Regions from separate parts of the Arthrobacter sp. GAS37 genome, predicted to be linked through region 4. Evidence: riboswitches for the same ligand, from Rfam matches in the RefSeq annotation. Region 4 holds a riboswitch; each other region holds the start of a gene.
What was found. A riboswitch is a leader RNA that binds a small molecule or an ion and turns the genes downstream of it on or off. The one in region 4 is predicted to bind S-adenosylmethionine.

Region 1 (5,270 bases), on a different contig from region 4:
CAGTCATGTTTCAGGCGTGTTACACGCCGCGTGTCGGCCCCGTACGCCGGGGGTTCACAGCGCCAGCGTCAGCGGCTGGCTGCCGGCACCAGGATCCAGAGCACCTCAACGGGCTCGTCCGTCGGATTGACCCAGGTGTGCGGCTCGCGGCCCGGGAAGGACAGCGTGTCTCCCTCTTCGAGCTCGTACTCCTCGTTGGTGAGGATCAATTTAATGCGGCCCTTGACGACGTGCAGGACGTCGACGTCGCAATCGACAGCGTAAAGCTCGGCTTCTCCCCGGCCGCGGGGCTCGATGGAGGCCTGCAGGATCTGCAACCGCCGTTCCGATCGGGCGGTCAGGAGCCGTTCCACGATTCCCTGGCCGCCGAGCGAAATCCGCGGCCCATCGTCGCGCCGGGTCAGATGTGTCTCCGGCGCGGCAAAAAGGTCTCCGATAGACACCGAAAGAACTTGGCAAAGCGTCACAAGGGAAGCGACCGACGGCGACGTCAGGTCACGCTCCACACGGCTCAGGAACCCTTTGGTCAGGCCGGTGGCGTCGGCAACCTGCTCGATGGTGAGCCGCTGCGATTGGCGTGCGGCACGGATTCTGGAACCGATGGCAACGGGGACGTTGCTCGGTTCAACGGGGAGAGCCTTCATTCACGAACCTTTCAGGCCGTTTATGCGGCCCTGTCATTGCAGCAATAGTAGCCGGATCGCCCGCGTGGCAGGGCCTTTGGCTAGCTAGAGGTCCGCCGATGAGTCCGCTGCGCAAAGCAGCGCCTTGACTGTTACTCGCATCACTACGTATCCTCATAGGCAACAAGTGTTGCTTGTGAGGCATACATCACAGGCTACTCTCCCCAATCACCCGCGCAGAGACCTTCCGCGACCCGCAACGAAACCCAGCGGACCGGCGTCGGAATCCCCAGGAACTCTGCGCATCACTTTCAGGAGCCGACCGTGGACTCTTCGTTCATCAATATTGCGATCGTGGTGGTGTATTTGCTCGCCATGCTGGCCTTCGGCTGGTGGGGCAAGTCGCGCACCAAGAACAACAGCGACTTCCTGGTGGCAGGGCGCCGCCTCGGTCCGATGCTCTACACCGGCACCATGGCCGCCGTCGTCCTCGGCGGCGCATCGACGGTTGGCGGCGTCGGCCTCGGCTACAAGTTCGGCATCTCCGGCATGTGGCTGGTAGTCGCCATCGGTTCGGGCGTCCTCCTCCTGAGCCTGCTTTTCGCCGGCACCATCCAGCGGTTGAAGATCTACACGGTCTCCCAGATGCTGAGCCTGCGTTACGGCCAGCGCGCCACGCAGACCTCCGGCATCGTCATGCTGGCCTACACCCTCATGTTGTGCGCCACGTCGACGGGCGCCTACGCCACCATCTTCGTCGTCCTCTTCGGCTGGGAGCGCTGGCTCGCCATCGCCGTCGGCGGCGCCATCGTCTTGGTCTACTCCACCATCGGCGGCATGTGGTCCATCACCCTCGCCGACCAGGTGCAGTTCATCATCAAGACGGTGGGCATCTTCTTCCTCATGCTCCCGTTCGTCCTCAACGCCGCCGGCGGCTTCGACGGCATCCGTGCCCGTGTTGACGCCAGCTTCTTCCAGTTGGACGGCATCGGAGCCCAGACGATCATCACGTACTTCGTGGTCTACACCCTGGGCTTGCTGATCGGCCAGGACATCTGGCAGCGCGTCTTCACTGCCAAGACCCCCAAGGTGGCCCGTTGGGGCGGCGCCACTGCCGGTATCTACTGCGTCCTGTACGGCGTCGCCGGCGCTTTGATCGGCCTTGCCGCCCGCGTTGCCCTGCCCAACATCGACGTCAAGGCCCTTGGCAAGGACGTTGTCTACGCCGAGGTAGCCACCCACATCCTGCCGATCGGCATCGGCGGCCTCGTCATGGCCGCGGCAGTCGCGGCCATGATGTCCACCGCGTCCGGAGCCCTCATCGCCGCAGCCACCGTTGCCCGCGCCGACGTGGTCCCGTTCGTGGCCAGCTGGTTCGGCAAGACGATCAACACCGACGACACCGAAAACCCCGAGCACGACGTCAAGGCCAACCGGTACTGGGTCCTTGGCCTGGGCATCGTAGCCGTGCTGATCTCCATGGCGGCGCAAGACGTCGTCGTGGCCCTGACCATCGCCTACGACATCCTGGTGGGCGGCCTGCTGGTTGCTATCCTCGGTGGCTTGGTCTGGAAGCGTGGCACCGGTATTGCCGCGGCTTGGTCCATGGCGGTCGGGTCCATACTGACGCTGGGCCTGCTGATCGCTTACGCCACGGGAATCATCCCCAGCGAAGACGGCGTCTACGCCAACGATCCCATCTACTGGGGCCTCGGCGCCTCGCTCCTGGTCTACGTTGTGGTCTCCCTCCTGACGCCGCCAACCGAGCCCGCGGTCCGCGAAGCATGGGACCGCCGCGTTGCCGGGGCGGCCGTGGAGGAACTCCCCTTGGAACCCCACCCGGTGGCCAGCCACTAAGCTTCAGCAAGCTGAGTACGACGGCGGCGCCGCACCTTCTCCTTGAGAGGGTGCGGCGCCGCTGCTGCATGTACAGTAGGAAGAGCTTCAAGAGATGTGGTGCAAAGCTCCGACTTGCCACACGCCAACCCCATGTTCACGGGTGGTTCGGATGAAGAAGCGGCCCGGCTCGGACCAGAGACAACCGAACGGGCAAGAGCAACTCCACAGGAGAAGGCCATGCCTTTCGAAAACGGCGCCACAGCCGACCGCACCACCCACTCCGGCACCCTCTTGTTGCCCCGCCCCCGGCGGGTGGACGAGTTCGTCCGGGTGATTCCCGGCGTCGACCTCTCCCAAGGCTCCATCACGTTCGTGGTGGACGGAAACCTGGAACGCTATTGGCATCATGAGCCCCGGCTCATCACCGAAGCGCTCTCAAAAGCAGTCCAGCCCGCGCGCTGGTTCCCCGCGACACGGAAACTCACCCTTACGGTGGCGGCAACCGGGCACCGGGCGGGCGTGCAGAGGCACTTCATCCTGAGCGCGTTCTAGCTACCAGGGCTTAGCACGTCGGGTTCAGCGGGTCGGGGTTATTCGATCTCTTCAACCTCACGGTGTTCGTCGGCATCGAGCCCAACCGGCCGTTCATCGTCGTCAAGAACCTCGGATTGGTCCTCCCAGTCCTCGTCCACCGCCAGGTCCTCGTTGTAGTCATAGGCGGGATCGGCCTCGACCGTGGGACGGTCGGGGTGGCGGGCGTGGGTTTCGGTGCTGTCCATGGTGCAACCTCCGTTCGACGTGCCGCTGAGCCCATCGCACAGGCATATGAGGCAGCCGGTCATCACGCTACCCCGCCAATTCGTGGACCCTGTTCATCCATCCCAGCACTGCCCCCTGCGGCGGTCAAGGCCTCCCGCGAGTCTCCCGGTTTTTGAGGCGCGCCTAAAATATCCAGTAAGGATTGCCAGCCGAAAAGCCGCGGAAATTGGCGATAAAGTGGAGCTGCAATGAGGCGATGAAGCCCGCCCCAGCAACCCAGGAGTCCCGGTGCAACCGCACACAAAACCCTCGCATTCAGGCAATCCCTCGGACTCAAGCAGTCCATCGCAAGACGCAGCAGCCACCAAGACTACCCCGTCGTCGTCGGACATCAAGCGCTGGCGGCAGTACTTGGCGGACGAGCGGGCCGAGGCCGCCGTGTACCGCGAACTGGCGCAGCGCCGGGACGGCGAGGAACGCGAAATCCTTTTGGCCCTCGCTGAGGCTGAGGGCCGCCATGAGGCACACTGGCTCAGGGTCCTCGGCGAACATGCCGGCATGCCGAAGGCGGCCTCGGTCCGGAGCCAAATGCTCGGCTTCCTGGCCCGGAACTTCGGATCAGTGTTCGTGTTGGCCCTCGCCCAACGGGCTGAAGGCCGCTCGCCTTACGCGAAGGATCCAGCAGCGACCCGCGCCATGGCGGCCGACGAACAGATCCACGAAGAAGTAGTCCGCGGCCTCGCGACGCGCGGCCGCAACAGGTTGTCCGGTACCTTCCGCGCGGCCGTATTCGGCGCCAACGATGGCCTGGTCAGCAACCTTTCCCTCGTGATGGGCATGGCGGCCACCGGCGTTCCCGCGGCCGTGGTCCTGTTCAGCGGCATCGCCGGCCTTTTGGCGGGCGCGCTGTCCATGGGTGCCGGCGAGTATGTCTCGGTCCGCTCGCAGCTCGAGCTCCTCAAGGCCACCCGACCCACCCAGGCCACGCTGACCGCAGCCCCGGCCCTGGACATCGAGCACAATGAGCTGGTCCTCGTGTATCTGGCCCGGGGCATGTCCCGGGAAGCCGCCGAACACCGGGCCGCCGAACGCATGGGCCTCTACAGCTGCGATTGCGATCCCAGCCTCTCGCTCCACCCCGAAGTGGAAGAAACCGTGAACGAGCACGAGGCCGTAGGTTCCGCCTGGGGCGCCGCAATCTCGAGCTTCTGCTTCTTCGCGTCGGGCGCCATCGTGCCCATCCTGCCGTTCATCTTCGGCATGACGGGCTTCGCGGTGCTTGCTGTGGCCGGTACGCTGGTGGGCATCGCGCTTCTGTCGACCGGCGCCGTCGTCGGCTTGTTGTCCGGAACCTCGCCGCTGACCCGCGGCCTCCGGCAACTTGCCATCGGGCTCGGTGCGGCCGCGGCCACGTATGGGCTGGGACTCGTCTTCGGCGCAGTCATCGGTTAGTAGCGCCGGCGCAGCGGGGCGCCGGCGCAGGGACTTGGGGGAAGACTTGCATTCAAACTACGGGTACGACGGCGGCCCGCCGCCCAAGCGCGCCAGTACCGTTCTGGCGCTGTTCCGAAACTTGATGGTGGTGGCGGTCGTCGCTGCCGTAGCCGTGCTTGTCAGTGGATTCCTCCGCGGCGGCCCTGGCATCACCGGTTTGCTTCCGAACCTGGCTCCCTCCGCCCACGCCACGGCAAGCATCCCCGGGCAGGACGCGGCTCCCGGGCAGGGGCCACCAAAGGCGGCCCGTGCGCCGGATACCCCGCCGCCTGGCCTGGAAGAAGCCGGGCACCCGCTCGGCTCCCCCGCCAAGCCTGCCGTGGCCAGCACCTCGTACAAGTTCCTGGCGACCAACGCCGACGGCACGCCGGTGGGCTACTCTCCGTGCCGGCCATTGCATTACGTGGTCAACGCCGCCCTCGCCCCGGCCGGATCCGAGGGGCTCATCGCCGACGCCATCGCCAAGATCGCTGCCGCCACAGGCCTCAAATTCGTTGACGACGGGACCAGCACGGAAAACCCTTCCGAGAAGCGCAAGCCGTACCAGCCCGCGCT
Region 2 (5,270 bases), on a different contig from region 4:
CGGGAACGAATTGCGGCGCGGAATCGGCCGGGCCGCTCGTCAGGGGGCGAGCCTCGGAGCCGTCGCTGACCGCCCAGAGTGAGCTGTGCGCCCTGCCGTTCAAGGTTTCCGTGCGTGTGAAGACCACGAGCGTGCCATCTGGGGAGATGGCGGTCTCGGCTGGCACAACGAAGCGCGCGATATCTTCGAGCTCAAGCGGGCGGTTCGTAGAGGTGTTGCTCGTCACGGTGATTCCCCTTCTCGTGGCGGTGAGTCCACTGGTGTCTTGTCCCTCTACAATCGACGCTCCACCGCCCCCGCACTTCGTCCGATCGCACAATGCTGAAGCCTTGTTTGGTTGCTCTGACCCAGGCGCGGTTAGGTGTGTAGCCGCAATACTGAGGTTCCATGAGCGCAGTCCCGCCTGCGCGCCCCACATTCGAAGGAGAGCTCGTGAGCGTCAAGACATTCATCTCGATCGACATGGAGGGCGTCGCCGGCGTCGCGACGTTTGACCAGGTCGCCCGCGGCGGCTATGGCTATCCACGTGCGCAAGAATTGATGACGCTCGAGGCGAACGCCGCAATCGCGGGTGCCTTCGACGGGGGTGCGGATGAGGTTGTCATCAACGATTCGCACGGCACAATGGACAACCTGATTCACGAGCTTCTCGACCCCCGGGCCATCGTCGTGTTCGGCAGTCCGAAGGCACAGTGCATGGCCGAGGGACTCACCGCGGATTGCGACGTCGCCTTGTTCATCGGCTATCACGCCCCCGCAGGAGAATACGGCGTGCTTGCGCACACCTTTTCGAGCCACTTCACGGAGGTACGGGTGAACGGCGCGGTGGTCTCGGAGGCCGAGGTCAACGCCATGTATGCGACCTCGCTCGGTGTACCCGTCGGGCTCGTCAGCGGCGATGACGTGATCTGCCGTATCGCACGGGAGCAGTTCGCGGGAGTCGAGGTAGTCGAGGTCAAAGTCGCGCACGGCTACACTTCCACCGCATCGGTTGCGCCTTCCGTGGCTCGCGACGCCATTCGCGAAGCCGCGGCGCGCGTCGTCCGTAACGCGGCAACTCTCACCGTTCCGGAACTGCCGACACAGTTCACGGTTGCTGTGGATATGCCGACGGCAAACGCCGCCGAGCTTGCAATGTCGATTCCGGGTGCGCGACGCACGAGCGACCGCTCGGTCGAATGCACGGTAGCGGATGCTGGCCAAGTGCTCGGACTGATCGTCGTGTTTTATGAACTCGCGGCGAGCGCCATGAACGCGAAGACAGCACTCTTCATGCGGCGTTAGCTAATCACGCCCTTCCCCACTGGCTCCCAGCCTTCCCAAGCTCAGCCCGGGGCCCTCGCCAGCGTGGGCCCACCCACTGGCTCCCAGCCTTCGCAAGCTCAACCCGGGGCCCTCGCCAGCGTGGGCCCACCCACGGGCGTGGGCCCCGCCGACTGCCGTCCGGTTACGGAACATGACGACGGCCGGTGATGCAGGCCGCCGTCGTGGATGTTATTTTCTTCTTGAGTAATGAGCACCAGCGCGAAGCCCTGACTTGCTGGTCGGCAACCCTCTCTCCGGCGGGGTGCCTCAGGTGACTACTCGGCGTATCGACACTTTCGAACTGCAAGCGTGACTGAGGAGCACCAATGCCTGAACCCACCGAAGAAAAACTCTCCTACCGTCTCATCACGGGCCCTGACACCAAGGAATTCTGCGAGCGGATCTCCACCGCCCTCGCGGAGGGATACGTGTTGCACGGGAGCCCGTCCGCGACCTTCAACGGCACCGACGTGATCGTGGCACAGGCCATCGTCCTGCCCGCGGCGATCGCGAGCGCGGATGCCGCCGTTGCCAATGCGGTGGACCAGCTTGACGAAGAGTTCGACGGCGAGGGCCACGCATGAGCTACGCAGGCGACCTCAGCCCGCACGACGCTTGGGCCAAGCTCGAGCAAGGCGCCATCCTCGTGGACGTCCGCACCGAAGGCGAGTGGGCACACATCGGGATCCCTGATACCAAAGCCACGGAAAACGATCCCCTGTTCATCCAGTGGAACCTGGCCGGCGGCATCCCCAACACGCGTTTCATCGAAGAACTGACGCAACAGGCTCCGGAGACGGACGGCACCGAGCTGGTCTTCCTCTGCCGCTCCGGCCAGCGTTCCATCGCCGCCGCGATCGCCGCAACCCAGGCCGGCTACACCGCCTACAACGTCCTCGAGGGCTTTGAGGGCGAACCGGACCGCTACGGCGAGCGAACCGTGAACGGCTGGAAAAACCGTGGACTTCCGACGAACCTGGGGAACATCTAAGTGACTTTCAATCCTGACGCCGCCGGCTGGAGCCCTGATACCCAGGCAGTCCGCGGCGGTCTTGACCGCACCAACTTCCAAGAAACGTCCGAGGCCGTCTTCCTGAACTCCGGATTCGTCTATGAGTCCGCCGCAGCCGCAGAGCGCGCATTCACGGGCGAGGACGAGCGCTTCGTCTACTCCCGTTACGGCAACCCCTCCGTAGCCACCTTCCAGGAGCGCCTCCGCCTGTTGGAAGGCACCGAAGCGTGCTTCGCGACGGCGTCGGGCATGTCTGCTGTCTTCACCGCCCTCGGTGCGTTGCTGGCTGCTGGTGACCGCGTGGTCGCCGCCCGCTCGCTCTTCGGTTCCTGTTTCGTGATCCTCAACGAGATCCTGCCGCGCTGGGGCGTCGAGACCGTCTTCGTCGACGGACCGGACCTGGACCAGTGGCGTGCCGCGTTGTCCGAGCCGACAACGGCAGTCTTCTTCGAGTCGCCGTCGAACCCCATGCAGGAAATCGTGGACATCGCGGCGGTGAGCGAGCTCGCTCACGCGGCGGGCGCCACCGTCGTCGTCGACAACGTCTTTGCCACTCCCCTGCTGCAGCGCTGCGGCGATCTCGGCGCAGACGTGATTGTCTACTCGGGCACCAAGCACATCGATGGCCAAGGCCGGGTCCTGGGCGGAGCGATCCTGGGCACCAAGGAGTTCATCGACGGTCCCGTCAAGCAGCTCATGCGGCACACCGGTCCGTCGCTTTCCGCGTTCAACGCCTGGGTCCTGACCAAAGGCCTGGAGACCATGGCGCTGCGCGTCAACCACTCCTCGGCGTCTGCGTTGCGGATCGCCGAATGGCTTGAGGATCAGCCGGCCATCAGTTGGGTCAAGTACCCGTTGCTGAAGTCGCACCCGCAGTACGAGCTGGCCGCGAAGCAAATGAAGGCCGGCGGAACGGTGCTCACCTTTGAGCTGCTCCCCTCTGCGGGGCGATCGGCGAAAGAGGCCGCCTTCGCGCTGCTGGACGGTCTCGCCGTCATCGACATCTCGAACAACCTCGGCGACTCAAAGTCCCTCATCACCCACCCCGCCACCACCACGCACCGCGCCATGGGTCCGGAAGGCCGCGCGGCCATTGGCCTGAGCGACGGCGTCGTGCGGCTTTCGGTGGGGCTGGAGGATGTGGGCGACCTCATCGGGGACCTGGAGCGGGCCCTCAAGCAGGTCTAGCCCGGCGGGTTAACCCGGCGCTTCGCGCCAGTCCTGGCGCACCCAGGTGAGGACGGGCTGCGGCTTGGTGTCGCTCTCGTCCCTCTCCGAGCGCATCGTGATCTGAACGGCGTGCTCGACGACGGCGGCCAACCCGGCGGCGTCGGGCGCGCCCCCGTTGGTCTCGCTCCAGCGCCCGGCAACACCACGCTGTTCGATAGCGCCGTTGCCGCGGCCCAGGATGGCTGCCACGCCGGTCTGGACCAAGTCGAATTCACCCTGTTCGGCGAGCACAGGTTCCAGATACTCCACCAACGACCAGACGACGTCCGCGGCGGGCTCCGGGCGGAAGGTTCCGAAGTCCAGCAGTTCGGTGCGGAGTCCAAAGTTGCTTGCCTGCCAGGACGCCATCCGCAAAAGCGCCGTAGGCACGGCCGCCGGCTCTATTCCGGCATGGTACTCACGAACAGAAGTCTCAACCAAGGCCCTGACGAGCACCGCGATGAGCGCCGCATCCTCGGCCCGGAGGCAGACATCGGCCACCCGGACCTCCACGGTGGGAACGTGCCGCGACAGCCTGGCGTCGAAGTAAACCATCCCCTCGTCCAGCAACACTCCCGTTTCGATGAGCCTCGAGACAACTCGCCGGTAGGAAGCCAAGGAACCGAAGATGGCTGACGGCCCCGACGACGGCCAGCGGTTCCACGCCTGCGTCCGGTAGCTCTCAAAACCCGTAGCCAGGCCCCGCCAGTACGGCGAATTGGCGCTGATCGCGGTGAAGACAGCGAGCTTGTCCCGGATGCGGTCCAGGACCATCACGCCTTCCTCGGGGGACTCGATCGAAGTGTGGACGTGGAATCCGCACGTGAGCTGTTCGTGCGCGGTGATGCCGAAGCGTTCGAGCATGATGGCGTACCGGGGATCCGGAGTGGTGTGCAATGCGGCGTCCACCGGTGATGTGGCCAACGCGGCGATCCTTGCGCCGTGGCGCCGTGCGGCGTGGCTCGCGAGGCCCCGGGCCCTGCGGATCTGGTGCAGGAGCTCGGCGTAGCTGCGGCATGGCCGGGTCTGGGTTTCGATCTGTTCAAGCTTGAGCTCGTGGCTTAGGCCGGTATCAGGGCCGTCGATCTCTTCAAGGGGCGGACCGGCTTCGGGGCCGTCCTGGGCCGGGCCGTCGTTGGCGGGCCCCGAGAGGAGCGCGTCGGCAAGGGCGAGCGGCTCGCCGGTCACGGGATCGACGATCAGCAATTCCTCTTCCACACCAAAAGTGCGCACGGATCAATTGTGCGCCATGGCAGCCTCGCCAAGACAGCTCGGGATTTTGCGGCCCCCCCCGAAGGATTCTGCTGGATCATTCTGCTGGATGAACTTCCGAGGCGCGCGATTCCGTGACCGGTCCCTCAGCTGCGGCGAATCATCGTGCGAAATCCGACGCCGGACCGCTCCTCCACAGCCCGGTCTGTCCACATAGAGTCATTTCCCGGGCCAAAGAGGGCCGGAATCGTGGCTAGCTCGATCCATGGACCCGTTGGAATTCTTGAAATCGCTCGGCGGAGTAGCCCGGGTTGGCTTGCTACGCCGGGAGGGCTACTCCGAGCGCGCTGTGCGCGGATTGGCTTCTGCCGGAGCTGTCCAACCGCGCAAAGGTGTCTGGGCCTTACCGGACGCGGACCCCGAATTTCTGCAGGCCATCATCGACAATTCACTCCTGACCTGCGCATCCAGCGCCTCCCGTTACCAGCTTTGGCTCAAGGACCGGCCGGGGAGCCCACATCTGGTCAGCAAA
Region 3 (5,270 bases), on a different contig from region 4:
AGAACGGCCTGGTCAAAGTCAACGGCGAGATCGACGATCGACGCGGCCGCCAGCTCCATGTAGGCGACACCGTGACCGTCAACGGAAAGACGGTGCGGATCACCGCCGCTTCCTAGCTCTCTTAGGCAACGCGGGGTCACTTATGGCCCATCACGTGCCTCAGAATGGGCCGTAAGTGACCCCGCGTTGCTTTCAGACGGACGTGAGGACCTTGTGCTCCAGGAATTCGCCCACGTGGCCGATTTCCTGCTGGTTGATGCCGTGCCACATGCCTGTGTAGAGCACCTTGGTGAGGTCCGTGTGCTTTCGCACCCACCCCATGGTGAATTCGATCTTGTCCGGGGTGATGACGGGGTCCTGCTGGTCCCGTCCCCAGAAGAGCGGCACGGAACCGTCCAGTTCGGCGTCACGGAACGCGGGGTCGGCATCGGCGTCGACGGCGAAGCCTGAAAGCCCGACGACGGCGGCGAAGTCCGCCGGGCGCTGCCGGAGCAGCGAGGTGGCCATGGCCATGCCCATGGAAAATCCGAGGAGCGTCACCGAACTGTGGTTGGACTTGAACGAGTCCAACCAGGAAAACACGTACTCCGCGGCATCCTTGACGGCGTCGAGCGAGTAGTCGATGGACGCCGTGAGCGGGAACCACGTGAAGCCCGGGCCCGTGGCGATCGGTGCGCGGAGCGAGGCGACGACGAAGTCCTGGGGCAACAGTCCGGCAAGGCTGAAGAGGTCTTGCTCGTTGGATCCGTAACCGTGCAACAGGACCAGCAACGGCTTTCCAGCCCGTTCTTCCTCTTCGTGGGACCACAAAACGACCGGGGCAGGAAAGGCGGAAGCTTGACTCATGGGACTATTGTTGCAGTTACCCATGAGTAACAAGCTACGGGCGCGTAGCGTTGCAGCAAGAGGCAGGATATGAACGTGAGTGACACTGATTCCACGGTGGGGCCGAAGCCGGACGAGCGGAATCATCCGTGGACCCGCTACGTGGCATTGGGTGATTCCTTTGCCGAAGGCATCGGCGACCCCGAGCCCGACAACCCCGGGGGACATCGCGGCTGGGCCGACCGCGTAGCCGAGGAACTGAGCCGGGGGCACCGGGATTTCGCTTACGCCAACCTTGCCATCCGCGGGCGGCTGCTACAGCAGATCCTCGACGAACAACTTGGCCCGTGCATGGACCTCAAGCCGGACCTTGTGAGCATCTCCGCAGGTGGCAACGACCTCATCCGTCCCGGCGGCGATCCCGACTCCTTGGCCGAGAAACTCGATGCCGCCGTTCAGACCCTGAGTTCCGACGGCGCCACCGTGGTTCTTTTCAACGGTCCGGACACTGTGTCATCAGTACTCGGCCGGATCCGCGGCAAGGTGGCCATCTACAACGAAAACCTCCGCACTGTGGCCACCCGGCACGATGCGGTGGTCGCTGATATGTGGTCCCTGCGGCAACTCTCCAACTCCCAGATGTGGGACGAAGACCGCCTGCATTTCTCGCCGCTCGGCCATCACACCGTCGCAGCAATGGTCCTCGATTCCCTCAATGTGCCGCACAACCTCGAACCGCTGTTCCCCAAACCGCTCCCCCAGCGCAGTTGGCGCGAAGCCCGCTCGGGCGACCTCGTATGGGCACGGGAGTATTTTGTCCCGTGGGTCATCCGCCGGATCCGGCACCAGTCCTCAGGCGATGGAATCCTGCCGAAACGCCCGACGCCGGGGCCCGTCTTCGGTCCTGCCGAGACGATCCTTCCCCGGATCTGACCGGGAACCACGGGGTGGGTTACAGGGAGCGGGGCTAAGCTGGTGAAAGACCTAGGAGGCCTCCACCGTGAACAACTTGATCTTCTGGATCATCGTCTGCTCTTGGCTGATTCCCATGGGGATCCGCATGTACAACCGATCGCGCCAGCGCAGGCTCCGGGACTTCCCTCCGCAGAATTACCCCGGGCAGTCCTATCCTTCACAGAACTATCCCGTCGGATACCCGGAGCAACCCCCGGTAATCATCCCGGCTGAGCCGCAACCTCCGGTGGCGAGGCCCGCACCGCAGGCCGCTCCGCCGTCGTCGGCCGCTCCCCAGCCGAACAGTGCGCCCCAAGGCTACCGGGCACGGAAACTTGCCGAACTGGACCAGGAGTACAGCGACGGGAAAATCGCCATGGAGGACTACATGAAGCTCCGCCAGGAGATCATGAACGGCTGATTCAGCCGAAGAAGGCCTCTCGCAGCTGGGGACCGAGCTGTCCGATCTCGGTGAGGAACCCGTCGTGCCCGATCGGCGCCTCGATTACGTGAACCGGGACCTCTCCGGGCAAGGCCTTGGCCAGCTCGTGGGATTGTTCCGGGAAGTAGAGGCGGTCCGAGTCCACTGAGGCAATGAAGAATTTTGCAGTTGCCACGGACAGCGCCTCCTCCAAGGAGCCCCGGCCGCGGGTGATGTCGTGGCTCATGAGGGCCTCGGTGATGGCGATGTAGCTGTTGGCGTCGAAGCGCTGGACCAGTTTGCTTCCCTGGTGGTCGAGGTAGCTCTCCACCTGGTAGCGGCCCCGGTCCCCCAACGCGGCAGCCTGAAGGGGTGTCTCGCCGCCTTGGGCGTTCCGGCCGAAGCGGAAGTCCAGTTCATCCGCCGAACGATAGGTGATGTGGGCGATCCGCCGGGCCAGGGCCAACCCCGCCTCGGGCGCGGCCTGGCCATAGTAGTCCCCGCTGTTGAAGTCGGCGTCCTGCCGGATGGCGAGCGTCTGGGCCTGCGCAAAGGCGATCTGCTCGGCAGTGCTGTACGCCCCGATCGAAATCACGGCGCATCGTTTGACGCGGTCCGGATAGCTGACGGCCCATTCAAGTGCGCGTGCACCACCCATGGACCCGCCGACGACGGTGTGCCAGCTGCGGATCCCCAAAGCGTCGGCCAGCCGGGCTTCGGCGACGGTGCTGTCCCGCAGGGTCACGAGCGGGAAGCGGGAGCCCCACGGTCTGCCGTCAGGAGCGCTCGACGACGGCCCGGTGCTGCCGTAGCAGCCTCCCACGATGTTGACGGAGACCACGAAGTAGCGGTCCGTGTCGATGGTGGCGCCGGGACCAACGAGTTGCTCCCACCAGCCTTCTTCATCGCTCTCGCCACGGGCCACATGGGTGCTGCCGGTCAGGGCGTGTTCCACCAGGACAGCGTTGGAGGCGTCTGCGTTGAGCCGCCCCCACGTCTCGTACGCGAGGACGACCTCCGGCAGGAAACCCCCGGCCTCCAGCTCGAGTCCGCCCACGGAAACATACTTGAGGGTTCCGTCCGGGGTACCGGAAAGGGGTATGGCTGTTGCAGCAATTGTCATTCGTTGACACCTCACATCGCGCTTGCCCGCCGCCAATACAGCGAAGGGCCAGGTCTTCACCCGGGGCACCCCGCCGCGAATGGAGGGTTGCCGGCCAGCAAGCCGGGGCTGTCACTGGCACTCATGACCTATAGGAAGAGTCTAGGAAAACCGGACCCCTTCTGACGAAGATTATGACATCTTTGTGACACTCGGCCGCGTTTTGTTCACGAAGCAGGGGCTGCGGACGTCTGAAATTGAAGAGACGGGTGATGCCTGTGTGACTGGAGATAGAATTGGGCGCAGCAGTCTGCGTTTTCATTGCATCCGCATTGTGCGCCCGTTCTTGCGCCCGCGGCCCTGCGTCACAGGAAGATTGAAGCTCGTGAAAAAGCCATTCGGCGTCGTTCCGATAGCCCTGTTCATGCTGGTATCAGGTTTCACTGTGGGAGTGCCGCTGCCGGCGCATGCCGACACAACTCCGGCAGCTGGCGAAGACCGATACGTGGTCCACTACGCCGACGGCGCGGACGTTGCCGGCAAGACCGCGGAGCTGCGCTCGCAAGGAGTCGCGGTGGACAAGACGTTCACGCATGCCGTGAAGGCCGCAGTCGTCACGGCGACGCCCGCCAAGGCCGCTGCGTTGGCGAAGTCGAGCCACGTGGCGTCGGTCGAGCGGGACACCCCGGTGCGGATTTCGGACACTCAGCAGCCTGCCCCCTCTTGGGGCCTTGACCGGATCGACCAGCGCGCACTTCCTTTGGATGGAAGCTACACACCGCCGTCGAGCGGTGGGGGTGTGTCCGTCTACGTCGTGGACACCGGGATCTATTCCGCCAACACGGATTTCAGCGGCCGCATCCTCCCCGGATTTGCCGGCGTCACCCCCGACGACGGCCATGGCACCGAGGACTGCAACGGCCACGGAACCCACGTTTCCGGGACTATCGCCGGGACCAAGTACGGCGTCGCCAAGTCTGCAAACATCGTCCCTGTCCGGGTGCTCGGATGCAATGGCTCGGGCTACTCATCCGATGTCATTGCCGGGCTGGACTGGATTGTCGCGAATCACCAAGCCGGAACCCCCGCCGTGGCCAACCTCAGCCTGAGCGCGGACGCGATAGACACAACCGTCGACGCGGCAGTTCAGGGCGTCATCGATCACGGCGTCAGCGTGACCCTGGCAGCGGGCAACCAAGGCCAAAAGGGCTTGCCGGCCGCCGATGCATGCAATAGTTCTCCCGGACGCGTGCCGGCGGCTCTGACAGTGGCCGCCTCCGATATGTCAGATCACCAAGCATCGTTCTCCAACTACGGCCCTTGTGTGGATCTCTACGCGCCGGGCGTCAGTATCGTTTCTGATTGGATTACCTCGCCCACCGCAACGGCCACCTTGAGCGGAACCTCCATGGCCTCTCCGCATGTGGCAGGAGCTGCCGCGATGCTCCTCTCCATGCATCCATCGTGGAGCCCTGCGCAGGTCTCGGCAACGCTGACGGTCGGCTCAACGGCCGGAATAGTTCAGTCGACTGGGAACTGCATGCCAAACCGGCTGCTTTACGTCAGCGCTTCGCTCTTTTCTCCATCACAGGACCCTTTGGGCGGTTTTGCGGCTACGACCCCTTGCAGGCAGCTTGACACGCGAGACGGGACCGGTGGTGTCAACGGGCCGGTCGCCCCCGGACAGACCATAAGCGTCAAGGTTGCCGGACGCGGCGGCCTCCCAGCTACCGGAGTTTCCGCTGTCGCAATGAACATCACAGTGGCCAACCCGACGTCGAATGGCTTCATCACCGCCTACGCAGGCGGAACCAATCGGCCGGCGACCTCGAACCTGAATTTTGCTCCCGGGCAGATCGTCCCGAATTTCGCGATCACGCCGGTCGGGTCCGACGGAACGATTTCCTTCACGAATAGCTCCAACGGCACGGTCCAACTCATCGCCGACATCACCGGCTACTACCTCAC
Region 4 (5,270 bases):
GGTACCATCCAGGCATTCGACGAGAGGATCGAGCAGGATCTCTCCAACGCGGGTCCCTTCCTCGCCGCGGCGCTGGCGACGAAGGGAACTATCCGGATCCCCAACTGGCCGGCCAACACCACGCAAGTCGGGGATCTCTGGCGGGACATCCTCGCCACCATGGGTGCCACTGTCACGCTGGACAATGGCACACTGACAGTCACCGGCGGACCGGAGATCCTGGGCGCCGACTTCGACGAAACCAGCGAACTCGCCCCTACGGTGGCGGCATTGTGCGCCCTGGCAACCAGCCCTTCCCGCCTCACTGGCATCGCGCATTTACGTGGACACGAAACGGACAGGCTTGCTGCGCTGGTCGCGGAAATCAACCGGCTCGGCGGCGACGCCGAGGAAACCAGCGACGGCCTGGTGATCCGGCCCGCGGTGCTGCACGCCGGCGTCGTGCACAGCTACGCCGACCACCGCATGGCTACCGCGGGCGCCATCCTGGGGCTCGCCGTCGAGGGTGTCCAGGTTGAAGACATCGCGACGACTTCCAAGACCATGCCCGAATTTCCGCAAATCTGGGCATCGATGCTCAGTGCCGGCCAAGCGGTCGCGGGCACCGGCTCAACGGAGACAAGCAACTAACGATGGCCCGCGACGCAAGCTCCTGGGACGAATCCGATGTCCGGGTCCGCCCCAACAAGAAGGGCACACGCCCCCGCACGAAGGACCGCCCCAGCCACGACGACGCCGTGATCGGGCGCATCATCACAGTCGACCGCGGCCGCTACACCGCGATAGTGGGCGAAAGCTCGGACAATGAGCGCATCGTCATTGCCGCCCGTGCCCGGGAGCTGAGACGCTCCCCCGTGGTTCCCGGAGACTTCGTGGCCCTCGTCGGCGATGTGTCCGGAGCCCCGGACACCCTCGCCCGCCTCGTGCGCGTCGAGGAGCGCAAGACCCTCCTGCGGCGGAGTGCCGATGACACGGATCCGATCGAACGGGCCGTCGTCGCCAACGCCGACCAGCTCGTGGTGGTGGTTGCGGCCGCCAACCCGGAGCCGCGCACCGGATTCATCGACCGCGCCTTGGTGGCAGCGTACGACGCCGGAATCGAGCCGCTGCTGCTCGTTACCAAAGCGGACGTCAAGGATCCGACGGAACTCCTTGCCAACTATGTGAGCCTGGGTTTCCCCATCATCATCAGCCGGACGGCCGACGCAGGGGCTTCCGGCATCGACGCCCGTTCCGACGACGGCTTGTCCGCCCGCCTCGACGGCGACGCCGTCGGCCAATTGCGGGACTACCTCGACGGCAAGGTCACCGTGCTCCTGGGCCATTCCGGCGTCGGGAAGTCCACCATGGTGAATGCCCTCACCGGCGCCGAACGCGCCACGGGCGGGGTCAACGCCGTGACGGGCCGGGGCCGCCATACCTCGTCCTCAGCGCTTGCACTAAAGCTCAGTGACGCCCCCGGCGGCAGCTGGATCATCGATACGCCCGGCATCCGTTCCTTCGGCCTCGCCCACGTGAACCCGGACCGCATCCTGCATGCCTTCCCGGATCTGGAACCTGGAACGGAAATGTGCGAGCGAGGCTGCAAGCACGATGCCTCCGCGGTTCGCTGCGGACTGGATTCCTGGGTCGCTGACGGCCACGCCGGCGAGGCAGGCCCGGCCCGCTTGGCGTCGTTGCGCCGGCTCCTTGGCGCGGACCCGCGCATGGAAGCCCAAGAGGCGAAGGAACTGGGCACTGTCAATTAACAGCCCGGTCAATTAACAGCACGGTCAACGACCTGCGCGCTTGCCGTCCTACCTCCCCGGCTCACCGGCGAATAGACGGTAGTTTGGAACCATGACCCAACCCGATTCGAGCTACAACGACGACCTGCGGCTGGCACACGTCCTGGCCGACTCCGTCGATTCCCTGACAATGGAGCGGTTCAAGGCACTGGACCTCCAGGTCGAGACCAAACCCGACCTGAGCCCCGTCACCGATGCCGACAAAGCCGCCGAGGAAGCTATCCGCGGGCAGCTCTCCCGTTCCCGCCCCCGCGACGCCGTCCTCGGGGAAGAATTCGGCAGCACGGGCCACGGCTCGAGGCGTTGGATCATCGATCCCATCGACGGGACCAAGAACTTCGTGCGCGGCGTGCCCGTCTGGGCTACGTTGATCGCCCTCGTGGACGAGGGCGAGGTAGTAGTGGGGCTCGTGAGCGCTCCGGCGCTCGGCAAGCGTTGGTGGGCGGCCAAGGGCTCGGGCGCCTACATGGGCCGATCCCTGGCCGCAGCCACCCGGCTGAAGGTTTCCAACGTGTCGCGGCTTGAAGACGCCTCGCTTTCCTACTCCGAGCTGTCCGAGTGGAAGCAGCATGGTTCGCTGGACAGCTTCCTGGGCCTCGAGAACGATGTCTGGCGCAGCCGTGCGTACGGTGATTTCTGGTCCTACTGCCTGGTGGCCGAGGGCGCCGTGGACATCGCCGCGGAGCCGGAACTCCAGGTCTACGACATGGCGGCCTTGGTGCCGATCGTGACGGAAGCCGGCGGACGCTTCACGTCCCTCGACGGCGCGGATGGTCCCTTCGGCGGAAACGCCGTCGCTACCAACTCGATCCTGCACTCGGAGGTCCTCAAGAGGCTCAACCCCGAGCTCGACGACCTGCTCTAGTCCTCTCTCTTCACTGAACAAACGACGGCGGACGCCCCCTTTTGGGGGCGTCCGCTGCTTTTTCTTCGGCAGAACGCACAGTTTTCCGGCGGTGTAATAATCCGCTTAACAATCGCCGGTCACCTTGGAACCAGCCTTGCCGGTGTCCTAGGCTCTTTACAGGTCACGAGTGCCAGCGCGAAACCCCGGTTTGCTGGCCGGCAACCCTCCATCGCGGCGGGGTGCCCCGGGTGACGACCCGGCCGGTCCGGAACGGATGCGGCAAGCGCGGACCCCCTGTACGCAGGGGTCCCTCTTGAGTGAGGTCCAATGAGCACAGCCACATTTACTTCCCCGGCTCTTTCGCAGCACAACGAATCCGCACAGCAGCGCGGTGAATCGCTGCCCCGGGCATCCCGCCCACTTGCCGCGGTCACCGGCGCGGAGTTGCAGGCACCCTTGATCCAGGGTGGCCACATCCGCTACGCCAACCTCGACTACGGCGCGTCCGCACCTGCCCTGACCGTGGTTTCCGCGTACCTCAACGAGATCCTGCCGTACTACGCGAGCGTCCACCGCGGCGCAGGCTACGCCTCCCAGATCAGCACCTCGGTCTACGAAAACGCCCGCAACATCGTCCGTGACTTCGTTGGCGGGCGGCCGGACGATTCGGTCATTTTCACTCGCAACACCACAGATTCGCTCAATCTGCTGGCCGGCTGCTTGCCGGTCGAGGACGGTCGGCACCTTGGCGAAGTCCTTTACCTGGACATCGAGCACCACGCCAATCTCCTGCCGTGGCAAGGCGTCCCCCACCGCAGCATCGTTGCGGCGGGAACGTTGTCCGAGACCGTGTCCAATGTCCGCACGGCGCTCTCCCACGGGGGCGTCAGCCTCCTGGCTGTCACCGGCGCGTCGAACGTGACCGGCGAAATCCTGCCCATCAAGGACCTCGCTGCCTTGGCCCACGAATTCGGGGCGCGGATTGTGGTGGACGCGGCCCAGCTCGCCCCGCACCGCCGCATCGATATCGCCGCCGCGGATGTCGACTACTTGGTTTTCTCGGGGCACAAGCTCTATGCACCGTTCGGCGCCGGTGTCCTGGTGGGCCGCCCCGATTGGCTCGACGCCGGCACGCCGCACCTGGCAGGAGGCGGCGCCGTCCGCGAGGCGCGCCTCGATTCCGTCAGTTGGGCCACGGGACCGGCCAGGCACGAAGGCGGCTCGCCGAACGTGCTCGGCGCGGCCACCCTCGCCCGGGCCACGCAGGTCATTGCCAGCCTCGACCACGATGAATGGCACGCCCACGAGGCAGCCATCCGCTCGCATCTGGTCGAGGGCCTCAACCAAATCGACGGCGTGACCGTGCACCAGATCTTCAGCGACACCGATCCCCAGGACACCATCGGCGTCGTGAACTTCTCGCTCCAGGGCTACGACGCAGGACTGGTGGCGGCCTACCTTGCGGCCGAGCACGGCATTGGCCTGCGCGACGGACGCTTTTGCGCCCACCCGCTGCTCAAGCGCCTCGGCCTTCCCTCCGGATCCCTTCGAGCCAGTTTCGGCGTGGGCTCGCGCTTGGAAGACGCCACCCGGCTCATCGCGGGCATCCAAGCGCTCAAGAGCAATGGCCTCGGCTGGGACTACGTGGTGGATGCCGGCCGGTGGGTCCCGGCGAACGACCACCGAAGCTACCCGGAGTGGGCTCCCAACACTCCCGGGACCGCGGGCGCCGCTCCCTGCAGCACCGACTGATTGCGGTAGATTCGTAGGGTATTTTTCCTGTCCTACGAAGGAGTTCCTGCGTGGCCCCGCGACCCAAAGGCACCTCAGCCGGCCCCAAGCTCTATGAGGAGCGGCGCCTTGAACTCGGCCGGAGTTTCCAGGACGGCGGAGAACACTATGACCGTGTCCGGCCCGGCTACCCTGCGGATTCGGCTGACTGGCTGCTGCCTGAAGGTGCGCGGGACGCGGCAGACATCGGCGCCGGCACCGGAAAGTTCACCTCGCTCCTCGTCGAGCGCGGGCTGGCTGTATCCGCGGTGGACCCTTCCACGGACATGCTCACCCAACTGCGCAAAACGCATCCACAAGTGGTCGCCCTGGAGGGCACGGCCGAGGCAACTGGACTGGCGGACTCAGCATTCGACGTCGTCAGCGTTGCCCAGGCCTGGCACTGGTGCGATCCCCTCGCCGCCAGCACCGAGATCGCCCGGATCCTTCGACCCCAGGGCGTCATCGGCTTGATCTGGAACCAATTGGACACTTCAGTGCCCTGGGTCCATCGCTTGTCCCGCATCATGCATGCCGGCGATGTCCACAAACCGGACTTCCGGCCGGTGGTGGGCCCGGAGTTTGCGGGCCTCGAAAGTCACCTGACGCGCTGGGAGGATCCCGTGACTGCGGCCGACATCCTCGAACTCGTGAAGTCGCGCAGCTACTATCTGAGGGCGAATGACGCCAACCGGGCCAAGGTCATGGGCAATCTTCAGTGGTACCTCTTCGAACATCTGGGGCACGCTGAGGGCGAGGTCATCCCGTTGCCCTATCTCACCCAGAGCTGGCGGGCTCGGAAAGTCTGATTCGGCCGGTTCACGATAGGCTTGGAACCGTGAAGACCAGTGCGCCCTCCTCCTCGA

Region 1: linked by a shared signal. The riboswitch ahead of ABH924_RS15435 (hypothetical protein) and the one ahead of ABH924_RS00475 (aminotransferase class V-fold PLP-dependent enzyme) in region 4 are both predicted to bind S-adenosylmethionine.
Region 2: linked by a shared signal. The riboswitch ahead of ABH924_RS11505 (DUF1737 domain-containing protein) and the one ahead of ABH924_RS00475 (aminotransferase class V-fold PLP-dependent enzyme) in region 4 are both predicted to bind S-adenosylmethionine.
Region 3: linked by a shared signal. The riboswitch ahead of ABH924_RS14550 (homoserine O-acetyltransferase) and the one ahead of ABH924_RS00475 (aminotransferase class V-fold PLP-dependent enzyme) in region 4 are both predicted to bind S-adenosylmethionine.

What each region holds. Positions count from the first base shown of each region.
Region 1 is NZ_JBIYDB010000019.1:33,818-39,087, forward strand. It holds gene ABH924_RS15425 (helix-turn-helix domain-containing protein) at 69-644, opposite strand; gene ABH924_RS15430 (sodium:solute symporter) at 948-2,480, shown strand; SAM riboswitch class IV at 2,566-2,685, shown strand; gene ABH924_RS15435 (hypothetical protein) at 2,700-3,014, shown strand; gene ABH924_RS15440 (hypothetical protein) at 3,053-3,241, opposite strand; gene ABH924_RS15445 (VIT1/CCC1 family protein) at 3,510-4,673, shown strand; gene ABH924_RS15450 (matrixin family metalloprotease) at 4,777-5,270, shown strand, end outside.
Region 2 is NZ_JBIYDB010000011.1:83,040-88,309, forward strand. It holds gene ABH924_RS11495 (serine hydrolase) at 1-226, opposite strand, end outside; gene ABH924_RS11500 (M55 family metallopeptidase) at 433-1,284, shown strand; SAM riboswitch class IV at 1,509-1,621, shown strand; gene ABH924_RS11505 (DUF1737 domain-containing protein) at 1,632-1,889, shown strand; gene ABH924_RS11510 (rhodanese-like domain-containing protein) at 1,886-2,296, shown strand; gene ABH924_RS11515 (O-succinylhomoserine sulfhydrylase) at 2,297-3,505, shown strand; gene ABH924_RS11520 (glutamate--cysteine ligase) at 3,515-4,759, opposite strand; gene ABH924_RS11525 (endonuclease domain-containing protein) at 5,004-5,270, shown strand, end outside.
Region 3 is NZ_JBIYDB010000017.1:26,931-32,200, forward strand. It holds gene ABH924_RS14530 (RNA-binding S4 domain-containing protein) at 1-116, shown strand, start outside; gene ABH924_RS14535 (alpha/beta hydrolase) at 193-846, opposite strand; gene ABH924_RS14540 (SGNH/GDSL hydrolase family protein) at 916-1,758, shown strand; gene ABH924_RS14545 (hypothetical protein) at 1,826-2,200, shown strand; gene ABH924_RS14550 (homoserine O-acetyltransferase) at 2,202-3,323, opposite strand; SAM riboswitch class IV at 3,337-3,452, opposite strand; gene ABH924_RS14555 (S8 family peptidase) at 3,688-5,270, shown strand, end outside.
Region 4 is NZ_JBIYDB010000001.1:98,166-103,435, forward strand. It holds gene aroA (3-phosphoshikimate 1-carboxyvinyltransferase) at 1-630, shown strand, start outside; gene rsgA (ribosome small subunit-dependent GTPase A) at 633-1,748, shown strand; gene hisN (histidinol-phosphatase) at 1,840-2,652, shown strand; SAM riboswitch class IV at 2,814-2,926, shown strand; gene ABH924_RS00475 (aminotransferase class V-fold PLP-dependent enzyme) at 2,962-4,386, shown strand; gene ABH924_RS00480 (class I SAM-dependent methyltransferase) at 4,437-5,213, shown strand; gene ABH924_RS00485 (metal-dependent transcriptional regulator) at 5,243-5,270, shown strand, end outside.